DNA from 2 places in the Comamonas sp. w2-DMI genome. Region 1 is predicted to be linked to the other one. Evidence: riboswitches for the same ligand, from Rfam matches in the RefSeq annotation. Region 1 holds a riboswitch; the other holds the start of a gene.
What was found. Region 1 has a riboswitch for cobalamin ahead of V8Z74_RS05580 (TonB-dependent receptor domain-containing protein). Riboswitches for the same ligand answer to the same signal wherever they lie in the genome.
Positions count from the first base shown of each region.

Region 2: linked by a shared signal. The riboswitch ahead of V8Z74_RS21090 (FecCD family ABC transporter permease) and the one ahead of V8Z74_RS05580 (TonB-dependent receptor domain-containing protein) in region 1 are both predicted to bind cobalamin.

Region 1 is NZ_JBANEL010000003.1:228,238-235,686, reverse strand. Features, by position in the region: gene V8Z74_RS05585 (cobyrinic acid a,c-diamide synthase CobB) at 1-10, opposite strand, end outside; gene V8Z74_RS05580 (TonB-dependent receptor domain-containing protein) at 40-1,956, opposite strand; cobalamin riboswitch at 2,036-2,292, opposite strand; gene V8Z74_RS05575 (hypothetical protein) at 2,504-2,713, shown strand; gene V8Z74_RS05570 (cell division protein ZapA) at 2,765-3,154, shown strand; gene V8Z74_RS05565 (sensor domain-containing protein) at 3,557-6,070, opposite strand; gene V8Z74_RS05560 (cyclic di-GMP phosphodiesterase) at 6,067-7,341, opposite strand.
Region 2 is NZ_JBANEL010000025.1:288-7,736, reverse strand. Features, by position in the region: gene V8Z74_RS21110 (FAD-dependent monooxygenase) at 218-1,375, opposite strand; gene V8Z74_RS21105 (AraC family transcriptional regulator) at 1,517-2,485, shown strand; gene V8Z74_RS21100 (Bug family tripartite tricarboxylate transporter substrate binding protein) at 2,678-3,652, shown strand; gene V8Z74_RS21095 (ABC transporter ATP-binding protein) at 3,680-4,459, opposite strand; gene V8Z74_RS21090 (FecCD family ABC transporter permease) at 4,456-5,541, opposite strand; cobalamin riboswitch at 5,819-6,056, opposite strand; gene V8Z74_RS21085 (ABC transporter substrate-binding protein) at 6,200-7,108, shown strand; gene V8Z74_RS21080 (vWA domain-containing protein) at 7,157-7,447, opposite strand.

The DNA.
Region 1 (7,449 bases):
TTTGCATCATGGGCGCAGCACTCATCCGGTCTCTACCGCTTAGTTGGCCGGCATCCACTTCACGCCGACATAGCCGCTACGCCCTTCCGTGGCATAGGTACGCGCCAGCTCGTAGTGCTTGTCGGTGAGGTTGTTGATGCGCGCCACCAGGCTCCAGTCGCGGGTCAGCTGCTTTTGCGCGGTCAGATGCCACAGGGTGTAGCCGCCCAGCACGTTCCTGTTGGCCGCATCGTCAAAACGGCTGGCCGCGGCCTGCATCTGCGCGCCCAGCGTCCAGCCCATCACCATGGTGTCGGCGGACAGGCTGGCATAGCGCTTGGCGCGGCGCGCCAGTTGCTTGCCAGTGTCAAGATCGCGCGGATTCTGGAAATCGACCGAGGCCTGCAGGTTCACCTGGCCCATCCTGGTGGTGCCGGCCAGCGTGATGCCCTCGTAGCGCGCCCTGCCCACGTTGGCATAGCAGCCGCCGAAGGGGCTGCCGTCGTTGCCTACGCAGGTGCCGGTACCGCCCGCCCAGTTGATGAGGTTGGTCACATTGTTGCGGTAGACCGTGGCCGAGAAGCTGTCGCTGCCCTTGCCCCACTTCAGGCCCAGCTCCACGTTGCGGCCTTTTTCGGGTTGCAGCGCGGAGTCGCCATACATGCTGAAGCGCTGGTACAGCGTGGGTGCGCGGAAGGCCGTGCCGGCGGACGCCGTGGCACGCCAGTGGGGCAGGAACTCGTAGCCGTAGGCCGCGCTGCCCGTGGTGTGGCCGCCGAACTCGCTGTCGCGGTCATGGCGGGCGTTGAGCTGCAGCGTGTGCTTGCCGACATGCAGGCCATAGCCCAGCGACAGCGCGTTCTGGAAACGCGTGCGGTCGATATCGCCATTGACCAGCTTGTCCTCGCGGCGCTCCAATGCGGCCGTCAGCGTCTGGGCACCCAGCTTCCAGGTGTTCTGGAACAGGTAGTTGTGCAGGCGCGTGTCGGTCTTGTAAGGAGAGGGCCGGGTCTCGTAGTAGTCGCGCGATTGCGTGTATTGCAGCCGGGTGCTGTAGATATCGCTCCACTGGGCCTGCCAGTTCAGGCCCAGGGCCTGCATCTTGCTGATGCTGCGGTCGTCGGCCTTGCTGACGTCATAGCCGGAATTCATGTAGCTCTCCAGCGCCGTGGCCTCGATCCGCTGGCCCTGCGCGATCTGGTAGCCGATGCGGGCGTTGAAGGCGTTGTTGCGATAGCCGTCCGCATCCGGGTTGGCCGTGGCGATGGTGCGTGCGTTGAAGCCGTTGCTGCCGGCGTGCGATGCCCCCAGGCTGTAGTCCCAGCCGTTCTGGCCACCGCTGATGCCGGTCTGTGCCGTGACCGTGCCGCGGCTGCCCCAGCCCATGCCGATATAGGGCCTGGGCTTGCCCTCGCCTTTCCTGGTGAAGATCTGCACCACGCCGCCGATGGCATCCGAGCCGTACACCGCCGCCGCGGGGCCGCGCAGCACCTCGATGCGGTCGATGGCTTCGAGCGGAATGGCCTGCCACGAAGCGCCGCCCGTGGACTGGGAGTCGACGCGCACGCCGTCGACATAGACGGCCGTGAAGCGGTTGTCCGCGCCGCGCAGATAGAGGCTGGTGGAGGCGCCGGGGCCGCCGTTGCGCACCATCTGCACGCCCGGCAGGCGCGAGAGCACATCGGCCACGCCGGCCGCGCCGCTGGTTTCCATGGTCTCGCGGTCCACGATGGACATATCGGCCACCAGATCGGACAGGGGCTGCTCGATGCGGTTGGCCGTCACCACCGTCTCGGCCATGGAAGCCGTATCGGTCAGCGCCACCACCTGGGCACCCTGGGCCAAGACCGCGGGTGCAGCCAGGCAGGCCGCCGCAGCGGCCAGCAGGGAGGGACGGAAGAAAAAAGCAGCAGGGGCGCGCGCAGCCGGGGCCGCCTGTGCAGCGGTCGCGCACTCGGGCAAGGATTGCAGACTCATTGAAAGCAACAAATGGGAATACCCGTGCCAGCTTCCCCGCTGGCAAATAGGGAAAACAGATGCATGGCCGGGGCGGCTGGATGCATCCACGGTGTTGGCCGGTATCCGGGCTGGGCGAATCGTCCTTTTGCAGGCCTTCCCAGCGCCATGCGCCAGTGGCCGTGATGGAAAAGGGGACGGGCCGGCCGGTAGAGCCGGCTTTGCCATCCATTCGCTGACCGTTGCGGGGGCAGCGCAGGCACGGCGGGCCGCGTACCGCGGCCATCACCTCCCTGCTTCCCGTTGAACTGGAGCCGCAGAAAAGCAGCCCCGAGCACCAACAGCCGCGCATTGTAGCGAGGCGGGAGCGCCCTGCCCGTCAACGGTGTGACGAATATTTACGTTAAAAATGCCCTTTATCCAGATGGAACTTGCGCAGCGCGCTACGATTTTGGGAGAGCACGCACGAATAACCAAGTGCCGTGCTCTTGCACCTCGCACAGGTGCGCCACTCCTGCATCAATTGATCGGATACTTACCGACAGCAAGACCTACAATGGCAGAGTCTATGACCCACCAGTCCTCCCTCGATCTCATTGCGGAGCGCGTAGAGCGTTTGCTGGTTCGCCACGATGAACTGCAGCGCACCAACGCGCTGCTCACCGAACAAGTGGCCGCCCTGGCTCAGGAGCGCGATTCCCTGCGCTCGCGGCTGCAAGCGGCCCGCGCGCGCGTGGATGCGCTGATCGAACGCCTGCCCGCCAACCAGGGGGAGTGACGCCGTCACCTTCCCCACTCCCAATCGCCACAGACACCGCCACCAACGCCCATGAAGCAGATTGAAGTGCAGATCCTGCAGCAAAGCTATGTGCTGACCTGCCCCGATGGCCAAGAAGAGCGCGTGCTGGAAGCCGTGCGCCGCGTGGATGAAGCCATGACCCGCATCCGCGACAGCGGCAAGGTGCGCTCGCGCGAGCGCGTCGCCGTCCTGGCCGCGCTCAACATGGCCTTCGATGTGCTGGACCGCGACATCCAGCATGCCCAGATGGCGGCTGCCCACGCGGAGATGCAGGCCATGGCCCAGGAAGAGCAGCCTGCACCGCAGGTGCCCGAGATCTCGCCCGAAGCCCTGGCCGAGCAACAGCGCCAGCAGGCGCTGGCCGAGCAGCTGGTGCTGCGCCTGGACCAGGCACTGGAAAGCGACGCCAAGCTGCTGTAGGCCTCGCGCGATGCAGTGACAAGCAGCCAGGGCGCCCAGGCAGACGCCCTGCCCGAACCGGCAGATTATCCGTTCATGTTTTGTGAAAAACTGAAAGCACTGCGGAAAAATGGGTGCAAAGCCGAGAAGCGGCCGGCACAGGCTTTAAAATAGGCATCGTCTGCAAGCCTGCCGGACTTTATATTTCCTTGAACCAATGCTCATTGAGCTCGGGCTTGGTACATTGCCTGGTGAGCGTGATCGTCTCGCGTCAGATGAACCCAACGTCAGGCTGCCCTTGCCCCCCTGAACCCCCGGTTCAGGATGACGGTCCGGTGGAATACTTGCAGACACCCATTCCAACCCGGTGTGCGAACGCACATCGGGTTTTTTCATGCATCTGCGCCACGGAGCGCTGTTGCGCTACTGACGCGACCCGGCCATTCCGGCGCCGTCGGCATTCGCGTCCATGGACAACTCCAGGGACTGGCTGTAGGCCACGGCCCCCACCCCCTGCTCATGCTGCGCCTTCAGGCGCTGCAGCAGTTGCTCGGGCGGCAGCGCCGGCGCGCACAGATAGCCCTGGAAATAGCTGCCCCGCATGTTGTAGATGGCCGCGCACTGCTCGCCGGTTTCCACCCCTTCGGCCACGACTTCCACGCCCAGCGCCTGGCCGATGCTGATGACGGCCGCGACGATGGCGCGATCTTCCTCATCCTCGGGCAGGCCGCGCACAAAGCTCTGGTCGACCTTGATCTTGGAGATAGGCAGCTTCTTGAGATAGGCCATGCTGGAGTAGCCCGTACCGAAGTCGTCGATCACCAGGCCCACGCCCAGTTCGGCGATCTGCCGCACGCGCAGCGCCATCTCCTGGGCATCGGTCAGCAGAATGCTCTCCGTCAGCTCCAGCTCCAGCCACTGGGCCGGCAGCGCGTTGCGCTGAAGGACCTGCAGCAGGCGCTCGACGAAGTCGGGCTGCCTGAATTCCAGCGCCGAGACATTGACCGAGACCTTGAGCGGCGTGCCCTGGAAGTACCAGCGCGCCGCCTCCTGCACCGATTGCTCGAGCACCCAGGCTCCCAGCGTCACGATATAGCCCGACTCCTCGGCCAGCGGAATGAAGACGGCCGGCGACACCACGCCGAATTCCGGGTCGGTCCAGCGCATCAGGGCTTCGGCCGCCACGATGCGGTCGGTCTCGATATGCACCTGCGGCTGGTAGTAGATCGCCATGTGACCCTTGTCCAGCGCCTGGCGCATGGCATGTTCCAGCTTCATGCGCGACAGCAGGCCTGCGCTCATCTGCGGCTGGTAGAAACTGAAATTGCCGCGCCCGCGCTCCTTGACCCGGTACATGGCGATATCTGCCTGGCGGATCAGCTCGTCCAGCGTCAGGCCGTCGGTGGGGAACTGCGCCACGCCGATGCTGCACTGCACGGAAAAGCCCAGGCCGTCCAGCATGAACGGCTGCTGCATCTCGCGCAGAATGCGCTCGGCCACGGCCGCGGCCCGCTCCGCGTCGCAGCCCTGCAGGCAAATCACGAACTCGTCGCCGCCCAGGCGGCACAGCATGTCCTCGGCCCGCATGAGGGCACTCAGGCGCTGGGCCACCAGCCTGAGCACGCGGTCGCCGAACTCGTGGCCCAGCGAATCGTTGATGATCTTGAAGCGGTCCAGGTCCACGAACAGGATGCTGAGCACCGAGCCCGTCATGCGGGCTTCGGCAATGGCAGCCTCGACACGCATGGACAGGGCCAGCCGGTTGGGCAGGTCGGTCAGCGGATCGCTATAGGCCAGTTGCTCGATGCGCTGCTGGTCCATGTACTGCTGCGTCATGTCGCGCATGAAGCCTATGCTCTGCACGATTTCGTCGCTCGCATCGCGCAGCGCCACCCATGACAGCCAGACGGCGCAGCGCCGGCCGTCGGCCAGCTTCAGCCACAGATTGCCTTCCCAGAAGCCGCCCTGCTCCCATCTGGCACGGGCCCATTCGCCCAGCGCTTCCACGGGCCCGGTGTCCGATTCGAACAATGCCGCCACGGTCTGGCCCTGTGCCTGCACGCCCTGCAGCAGGCGCACGCAGGCGGGATTGGTGCGCACGATCCGGTGGACGGCATCGGCAATGAAGATGCCGTCCAGGCTGGACTCGAACACGCGCGCCGCCAGCCGCAAGTCGGCCGCGGATTGCGCCGCATCGGTGATGTCCCTGAATGAATAGATGCGCCCGGTCGGCACGCCGCGGCACAGCTGGGGCACCGAGCGGCGCTCCACCACGGTGCCGTTGACCAGCTCCAGCACGTCGGAGGTTTCGATCATGGCCTGCTCGGGCGCCGTGATCAGGTTGCGGAACTCCGTCTCGCCATTGACGACCTGGGCCGTCATATGGGCCAGGATGGCTGCATCGTCGCCCTGGGTCAGAAAGGAGATCGGCAGCTGCCACAGGTCGGCAAAGCGGTGGTTGAAGGCCCGTATGCTGCCCTCCAGCGTGCAGACCAGCATGCCGTCCGCGGCGGATTCCAGCGTAGCGCGCAGTTCGGACAGCAGGCTTTCCAGCTCGGCTTCGTGCTGGGCCTGCTCGCGCCGGTCCAGCATGCTCAGCACCAGCACGCCATCGGCTTGCGCCGTCAGCGGCGAGACCTTCATCTCCACGGGAATCAGCTGGCCATCGGCCCGGCGTATCTGCGTAAGAAACGGCGCGCCGGCCTGCCAGTTGAGTGGATCGCTCCAGAATGCCTGCTGCAACGGCGTGCCTGCCAGCACCTGCACGGGCTGGCCTCGGATCTGGACGGCATCGAAGCCCGTCAGCGACTGGCTGGCCGCATTCGCATACACCACGGTGAGCTGCCGCGCATCCAGCAGCCACAAGGCTTCCTGCAGGGCATCGAGCATGGCATAGGCCATCGAAGGCTGGATGACGTTCAGTCGCTGCATCGTCATAGGGTCTTCGCCGGGCCCACGCCCGAGCCTTTTTCGAAGTAATAGCAGATCCGCTGGCGCGGCAGCAGCGCATCCAGCACCTTGCGCGGCAGGCGCGAAGGATTGAGCCCGCGCCGTATGCCCAGCTGCGGCGACGCTTGCAGCTCCAGCAGCAGCAGCGGCCCGTCGACGGCTCCCGGATCATGGACCATGATGGAAGGCTTGAGCGGATAGGCGGAGTTGACCGACGTGACCAGGCCGAACCGGCCGTCGTTGAGTTCTATGAGCGATCCCGGCGGATAGACACCCATCATGCGCACAAAAGCCGTCAGCACCTCGGGCAGGAATTTCTCCCGGTACTGGCTGTAGAGCAGGGCCAGGATTTCATGGGGCGTCAGCGCCGCGCTGGTATCCAGCGGGTTGCACAGGCGGTCGTAGCCGTTGACCAGGCACAGGATCTGGCCGCTGCGTTCCAGGTCGGCCGCCACCAGGCGCAGCGGGAATCCCGTGCCGTCCGCCCATTCATGGTGCTGGGCAATGATATGGGAGACATCGGCAGGCAGTGCCATACGCTCCGTGATCGCCACCGATTCGCCCACGTGCATCTCGTAGCGCACGCGCTCGGCACTTCCCTCCGCGCGCTGGTGCACGTTCATTCCATGGATGCCCCAGGCCGGCGGATGCACCTGCTTGCCCACATCATGCAGCAGGGCCGCCAGCCCCAGGTTCCTGAGCGGTTGGCCGGCCATGCCCAGGGTTCGCCCCAGCAGCAGCGACAGCACGCTCACATTGACCGAATGCGATCCGGCCGCATCGGGAATCTGCTCGGACAGCAGGTGCAGCACCACGTCCTTGGCCTGATCGATTTCGGCCAGGCAGCTGTCGACCAGCTCCTCGCTCACCACCCGTGCCTGCGCGGGCGACGGCTGCGCAGTGCGCTCCAGCAATTCGTAGTCGCTGCATACCTGCACAAAGCGCTGCTCGCAGGAGCGGATCCGGTAACGCCACGCATCCACCGAGCGCTTGGCTTCGGCTGCAGGCGCGCTGGCCTCAGCAGGCTCGGGCGCAGGAACCTCGGGCTGGGCCGGCCCGGCCGGCAGGCTGGCGACATCGCTCTTGCTGGGCACGTAGCGTACCGATTGCAGGCCCAGACCTTTGAGCGCCTGGATCTGCTTCTGGGACGTGATCTTGAAGTTATTGACCAGAAAGGGATGGACCAGCCAGCCTACGTCCAACTGGACATACATGCCGACCCGGACCTGCCCGATATCAATAACTACCGAATGATTCACACACACCCATACAGAAGAAGACGTTGCATTATGCTGAGTTCTGCAACCTGCTTGCGCAATATCGCGCGCACTTTCGCCCACAAGCCACGCACAGAACCTGTGACTCCA
Region 2 (7,449 bases), on a different contig from region 1:
CTGCTCAGGCAAGCCTGTCTTGGCTACTTTGACCACTGTCTCCAGGTCTTTGCCTCGCTTGCTGCAAGCCCTGCCGCAAGGGCTGCAGCGGCACGGATGGTGCCCACCACGCTGGAACGCAGAGAGCCGCGTGGAGGCCGCCGGGGCAGGATCCTCAGCCCCGGAGGGACTACCGGCAAAAATGGCGGCCCTATGCAGCCGCTCAGAAAGAGCAGGCTCAGGATTCGGCCGTCAAGGCCACCTTCCAGGCGTCATAGCCATAGACCCAGTCGGCATTGCCTCCGGCACGCAGCCAGTTGTTGCCCCGCGAGCCGACCTGGATCTGGCTGGTGCGCTGCTTGCGCATGGCCTCGTAGTTCTGCAAGGCTTGCGGCACGCCGTCGGCACCTGGCGCGGCATCGAGATTGCGGGCCAGCACCACCGCATCCTCGATCGCCATGCCGGCCCCCTGGGCCATGAAGGGCATCATGGGGTGGCTGGCATCGCCCAGCAGCGATACCCGGCCTTGCGACCAGCGCGGCAGCGGATCGCGCTCGTACAAAGCCGTCTTGAGCACGCTGTCGCATGCATCGAGCAAGGCCCGTGCATGGGGATGGAAGCCCGCATAGAAGCCGCGCAACTCGGCCACGCTGCCTTCGGTGGTCCAGGACTCCTCGTGCCAGGACTCCTGCGCCGTGGTTGCAAAGATGAAGGTATCGCGGCCCTGGTTGAGCGGAAAGGTCACGATCTGGCTGTCCGCAGTCGGCCCCCACCACTTGGTGAAGGCACCGATATCGGGAACATCGCGCACGCGCTCGGTGGGCACCACGGTGCGAAATGCCACCACGCCGGTAAAGCGCGGGCTTTCCGCGCCGAACAAGGCCGTGCGCACCACCGAGTGGATCCCGTCCGCCCCGATCAGCGCGTCCAGCCCGTCGGCCCGCGTGCCGTCGGCAAATTCAACGGAAACACCGGTGTCGGCTTGGGCAATCCGGGTTACACGCCTGGCGAACTTGACCTGCCCGGAGGGAAAGGCATCGGCCAGCGCCGCCAGCAGATCGGCGCGGTGGATAGTGAGCTGGGGTGCACCATATTGGCGCTCGGCCTCATCGCCCATGGTCAGGCGCGAAGTTTCCTCCCCGCTGTCCCAGGTGCGGCTGATGCGGTGCGTGGGGCGGGCAGCCGAAGCCCGTACCGCGGCCGGGATGCCTCCGCCCAGTCCATCCAGGGCGCGTACGGCATTGGGCGTCAGGTTGATGTCCGCACCCACGCGCAGGTATTGCCGGCTCTGCTCGAACACCGTCACCTCGTGCCCGCTGCGGTGCAGCGCATTGGCTGCAGCTAGGCCGCCGATGCCGCCTCCCACAATGCCTATTTTCAATCGTGTCTTGGCCATGCTCGCTCCTTGATATGGGTATGGATTGCTCTGGCCGGCTGCGCAGGCAGTCCGGCCCGGTGCCCGCCAGTGTCGGCAAAGCTGATCTCCACGTGAAGCGCAAAGCATCCATAAAATGGCACAAATCGTCCCGGATCCCCCATGAAGCAAAGCAGCGACCATTTGAGCGACGTGCTGGCCATCTGCCGGGCCGAACGAGCGGTGACGGCCAGCTTTTCATTGCGTGCACCCTGGGCTCTGGCGTCCGAAGGCGTGCCCGGGGCGATGGTCCGGATTGCCCAGGGGCAGCCCTACTGGCTGCAGGTGCAGGGCCAGGCGCCGCTGCAGGTCATGCCCGGCGATCTGGTGCTGCTGCCGCTGGGCAGCCCGCACGTGATCGCATCCGACCTGGCGCTGGCTCCGGTTCCGTTCGCCCGCATGATCGAACGCTTTGCGCAAGGTCCCAAGGATGAGAATCCGCTGACCTTCGAGCACGGCGGCAGCGGGCCTGCGACCCGCATCGACTCGGTACTGCTGTGGATATCGGCCCACGGCCGGCACACCATACTGAATCTGCTGCCGCCGCTGCTGCACATACCCGCCGCGCAGGCCGCCCCGCCGGCCATGCTGGGCAGCATGCTGCAGGCGCTGATAGAAGACTCGCTGGCGCGACGTGCGGGCTGGCGTCTCGCGGCAGCCCGCATGGGCGAACTGGTCCTGGTCCATGTGCTCAGCAACCATTTCGCCACGCAGCAGCACGGGCAGGGCTGGGTGCGCGGCCTGGCCGATGTGCAGATTGCCAGGGCCATGGCTGCCATTCATGGCCGCCCCCGCCATGAATGGAGCCTGCAGGCCCTGGCGCGGGAAGCCGCCATGTCGCGCTCGCGGTTTGCCGAGAAATTCAAGACGCTGGTGGGCGAATCGCCCATGGCCTACCTGCTGCAGCAGCGCATGGCGCATGCCGCACAGCAGCTCGAATCGGGCCTGCCGCTGGCGCAGGTCGCCGAGGATTGCGGCTACGAATCGGAGCGCGTGTTTGCCCGCGCCTTCAAGCGCTGGTGCGGCCTGCCGCCACGCGCCTACCAGCGCAGCACCCGGGCGCTCAGAGAGGAATTCGCCGCGCTGAGATGAAGCCCCCCGCCGCCGGGCCGCCCATTAGGCAAGACTACGTAGGTATTGGCCGCCTGCCGCCCTGCGCGCCTGGCGATTAACTTGCTCGGCTCGCAGGCGTGGCAGAAACGCCATGCCACTGCCCGGCCCTGCTTCAGGCAACGCTTCGGGCAACGATTTCCCTCGCTTCCACAGAATCCACAAGGAGACTTCATGCACCGCCGCCAGATTCTTGCTTCCCTTGCCGCGCTGGGTGCGTTCGCCGGCATGGCAAGCGCTTATGCCGAAACGGGCTTTCCGCAAAAACCCATCACCTTCGTCGTCCCCTACCTGGCCGGCGGCACGACCGATCTGGTGGCCCGTGTCGTGGGCGAGCACATGGCCCGCACGCTGGGCCAGCCCGTGGTGATCGAGAACCGGCCCGGCGCCGGCGGCAACATCGGCATGGATGCCGTGGCCAAGGCCAGGCCCGACGGCTACACCATAGGCTTCGGAGCCATCTCCACCAATGCACTCAACCCGCATATCTACCAATCGATGGCCTTCGATCCGCGCAAGGACTTCACTGCCATTTCCATGCTGGGCTACTCGACCATCGTGCTGGAGGTCGGCAGGAATTTCCCCGCCGGCAACGTGCAGGAGTTCATCGCCTACATCAAGGCCCATCCGGGCCAGCAGTACGGTACGGCCGGTGCCGGCACCAGCATGCATCTGGCCGGCGTGATGTTTGCCCAGATGGCAGGGCTGGACATGACGCATGTTCCCTACAAGGGCAGCGTACCGGGAATCACCGACATGCTGGGCGGCCATCTGCCCGCCATGTTCGACAATCTGCCGGCCTCGCTGCCGCATATCCAGGCAGGCAAGCTCAAGGCCCTGGCAGTGGCCGGCAGCGAGCGCAGCCCCTCGCTGCCCAATGTGCCGACCATCGCGGAAAGCGGCCTCAAGGGCTATGCGGTCGATCCTTGGTTCGGCGTCTACGGACCGGCCAAGGTGGACCCTGCCATCGTCGCCAGGCTCAATGCGGCCATCAACCGGGCACTGAGCGATCCGGCCGTCAAGGACAAGCTGGTGCAGGCCGGCTTCACGCCCAAGGGCTCCACGGCGCAGGATTTCGAGGCGTTGACGCAGTCCGAATACAGGCGGCTGGGCGATGCGGCACGCACGGCCCAGATGCAGGTCAACTGAGGGACCCGTCCCGCCTGCGGCACGTGTTCACAGCAGTTCGTCGGGCAGGAACTCGATCAGAGGCTTGCCGGTGCGTGGACTGGGCTGCACCAGGGCGCGCACGCCATAGACCTCGGCAATGGTGTCAGGCGTCAGCACCTGCGCCGGCGTGCCCCGGGCCACCAGGGCACCCTCCTTGAGCAGGTACAGCCGGTCGCAGTAGTGCGCGGCCAGCGGCAGCTCATGCAATGCGGCCAGCGTGGTCAGGCCCAGGCCGCGGATCAGGTTCAACAGCTCGAACTGGTGGCGCACGTCCAGATGGTTGGTGGGCTCGTCCAGCACCAGCAGCGGGGCTTGCTGGGCCAGGGCACGGGCCATGAGCACACGCTGTTTTTCCCCGCCCGACAGAGTGGAGAACAGGCGTTCGGCCAGCGCCAGGGCGTTCATGCGCCGCAGCGCCTGGTCCACGAGATGCAGGTCCTGCTCGCTGTCGCGCGCAAACGGCGACTGGTGCGGTATGCGGCCCATGAGCACCACGTCGCGCACGCGCATCTCGAATTCGCAGCCGTTTTCCTGCGCCAGCACCGCCATGGCCCGGGCATTGTCGCGCGCACCGGCCTGCCACACGTCGCGGCCGTCCACGCTCACCTGGCCGCTGACGGGGCGCAGCACCCGGTAGACCATGCGCAGCAATGTAGATTTGCCGCTGCCGTTGGGTCCCAGCAGCCCCACGAACTCCCCCGGGGCCACATGCAGGCTGACATCGCGCACGATATGCGCGGCGGCCGCCTGCCAGCACAGCCGCTGCGTGTGCAGTTCCACGGTCATGCGGGCCGCCTTTCACCGCCGCCCTGGCGGCACAGCATCCAGACGAAGAAAGGGCCGCCCAGCAGCGAGGTGATGACGCCCACTGGAACCTCCGCCGGCGCAAAGGCGATGCGCGACAGCACATCCACCCAGACCAGGAAGATCGCTCCGACCAGCGCCGCCACGGGCAGCACGCGGCGGTGCTCGGAGCCCACCAGCATGCGCGCCGCATGCGGCACCATCAGGCCGACAAAGCCTATGGGACCGCACACCGCCACCAAGGTGCCGGTCACCAGCGAAACCAGCAGGAACAGCCGGCGCCGCGTGCGTGTGGTGTCCACGCCCAGCGTGGCCGCGCTTTCCTCGCCGGCCAGCAATGCATTGAGCGCGCGCGCCTGGCCCAGCAGCAAGGCAATGCCGGCCAGCAGCAGAGCGGCAGGCAGGCCCAGTGCATCCCAGCGGGCGCCGGCCAGGCTGCCCAGCGTCCAGTTCAGCACGGAGCCGGCCAGTTCGCGCTGGCCGGCAGTGAGCACGATGAGGCTGGTCAGCCCGCCCAGGCAGTAGGCGATGGCCACGCCGCCCAGGATCAGCCGCGAAGCCAGAATCCGCCCGCTTGCGTGGGCCAGCAGGTAGACGGCCACACAGGCTGCCAGTGCGCCGCCGAAGGCACCCAGCGGCAGGGCCAGCTCGCCCGCAAAGGCCAGGGCACCAAAGGCCAGCACCGTGACGGCGCCGACCGAAGCGCCCGAGGAAACGCCCAGCAGATACGGATCGGCCAGCGGATTGCGCACCATGGCCTGCATGGCCACGCCGACCAGCGCCAGCCCCGCCCCGGCCAGTGCAGCCAGCAGCACGCGCGGCAGGCGTATGCGCCAGACGATCTGGTACTGCGCCGGGCTCCAGTCCCCTGCAGCGAGATCGAGCCCCAGCCGCCAGCCCAGCTCATGCAGCGCGATCTGCCATGCCTTGCAAGGTTCCACATGCGCAGGCCCCAGCGTGATGGACAGCGCCAACGACAGCAGCAGCAAGGCCAGCAGTGCCGCCAGCCAGCCGGCAAGCCGGCGGCGCTGCTGCCGGAATGCGGACATCGCGCCGGAGGTCATGGCATTCGCCCCCCCCGCGCAGCCGGATCCCCGCGCCGGGCATCCAACACGGCTGCCGCTGCCGTCCGCAGGGACCATGGTCCTTGGCATGGCAAGGGGTATGGCAGAAAGATGAAGCAATTCAAGATGGCCCATGGAGTCGGCCGCCTGCCTGCGGCTGGCGGACTCATGCTGCAGCACCGGGCACCGCCAGGGTCCCGCCGCCAAGCCTGCTGCCGCCACGCTGCGCCCCGCAGACGGTCGTTGCAATGCCGCAGGGCATGCTCTTATGCACATGCCACGCGGCGCCCAACAGGCCGGTATCCGGGCTGGCAGATGGCTGGGAGCCGCCGCTTCGCCTTCCCGATGCCATCGCGCGCCCGCCGGGCCACGTGGGACATCAGTGGCCGGCCCTTGCGTTGCAAGGCGCCCTGAAGCGGCTTTCTCTGCTTACCGTTGCGGGGGCAGCCAGGGCTTTGCACCCTGTTCCCGTTGAACCCGGGCATCGCCCGGGCACCTGTTGCATGCATGCCGAAACAGCGGCCCGTCCTGGACAAAGCCGCCGGCGTTCTGCAATGCGCCGCACAGTATAGGGCAGCAAGCCAGGCCGCCCGGCGGCTGCCGTCCCGACTTGCTGACATAGAATCCGGCCCTTCTCTCCTGAGCTTGCGGCTGCGACATGAGCGACTACCTCAAGGCCTTGGCACTGACCTCGGCCATTTCCCTGCTGGCGCAGCCCGTTCAAGCCGCCGCGCAGGGGGCCATTGAGCTGGTCGATGCCCGCCAGAAAGCCATCGCCCTGGCAGGGCCGGCACGCCGCATCGTTTCCCTGCAGCCGTCTTTTACCGAAGCCATCTGCGCGCTGGGCGGCTGCGATGCGCTGGTGGGCGTGGACCGGTATTCGACCTGGCCGCAGCAGGCCGCCGCCATCCCCAAGGTGGGCAGCTTGAGAGACCCCGATATCGAGCGCATCGTGGCGCTGCGCCCCGACGTGGTGCTGGCACGCCCCAACCACAAGGTGGACGAACGGCTGGAAAGCCTGGGCATCCCGGTGCTGACGCTCAATGCCCAGACCTATGACGACATGGCGCAGGAACTGGAGACCCTGGCCATGCTGCTGGGCCGGCCGGGCCGGGGCACCAGGCTGTGGCAGCAGACCCGCGACCGGATCGATGCGCTGCGACGCCAGGTGCCGCGCCAGTGGCAGGGCCGAAAGGTCTATTTCGAACTGCACAGCGGCATGGCCGCAGCGGGCGAGGCATCGTTCATCGGGCAGACCCTGCAAGGCCTGGGCCTGGTCAATATTGCGGGGCGGGATCTGCCCATGTATCCCAGGCTCAGCCCCGAGTACGTGGTGCGCGCCAATCCGGACGTGATCATCACCATGGCCGACATGCCGGTGCCGCCTCCCGCACGCCAGGGCTGGAGCCGCCTGCCGGCCCTGAAAGGCAATCGCTACTGCCGTATTCCCAATGCCGATTTCGAGGTGATGGTACGGCCCGGCCCGCGCATCGACGAGGCGGCCCGACAGATACTGCTATGCCTGCAGCAATTGCCGCCGCCCGGGACAGAATCATCAAAAAGATAGCTGCCTTCGCTTGTTACACCTGGGCTGCAGCCATATTTGGCCTGAAATTCACCAGGGCAGCCTCAGCCGCACGGCACAGCTCCAGGCATCCGCCAGGCGACCGGCGCCGCCAAAGGGCCGGCCGCCATGGGCAGCAGGCTCGCAATCGACCAGCACATGGGCCAGCGGGGGGGCACGCTCCCGCACCAGGGCCAGGACATCGGGGCTGCGGAAATCGCTGAGCACCCAGAGTTGGGGCTGCATCTCGGGCCACCGGGCCAGCATCTGCCATGCTGCCTGGAAGGCCTGGGCCAGGGGCGTGCCGCCCCCCCCCGGGCAGCGGGTCGATCCATTCCGCATTC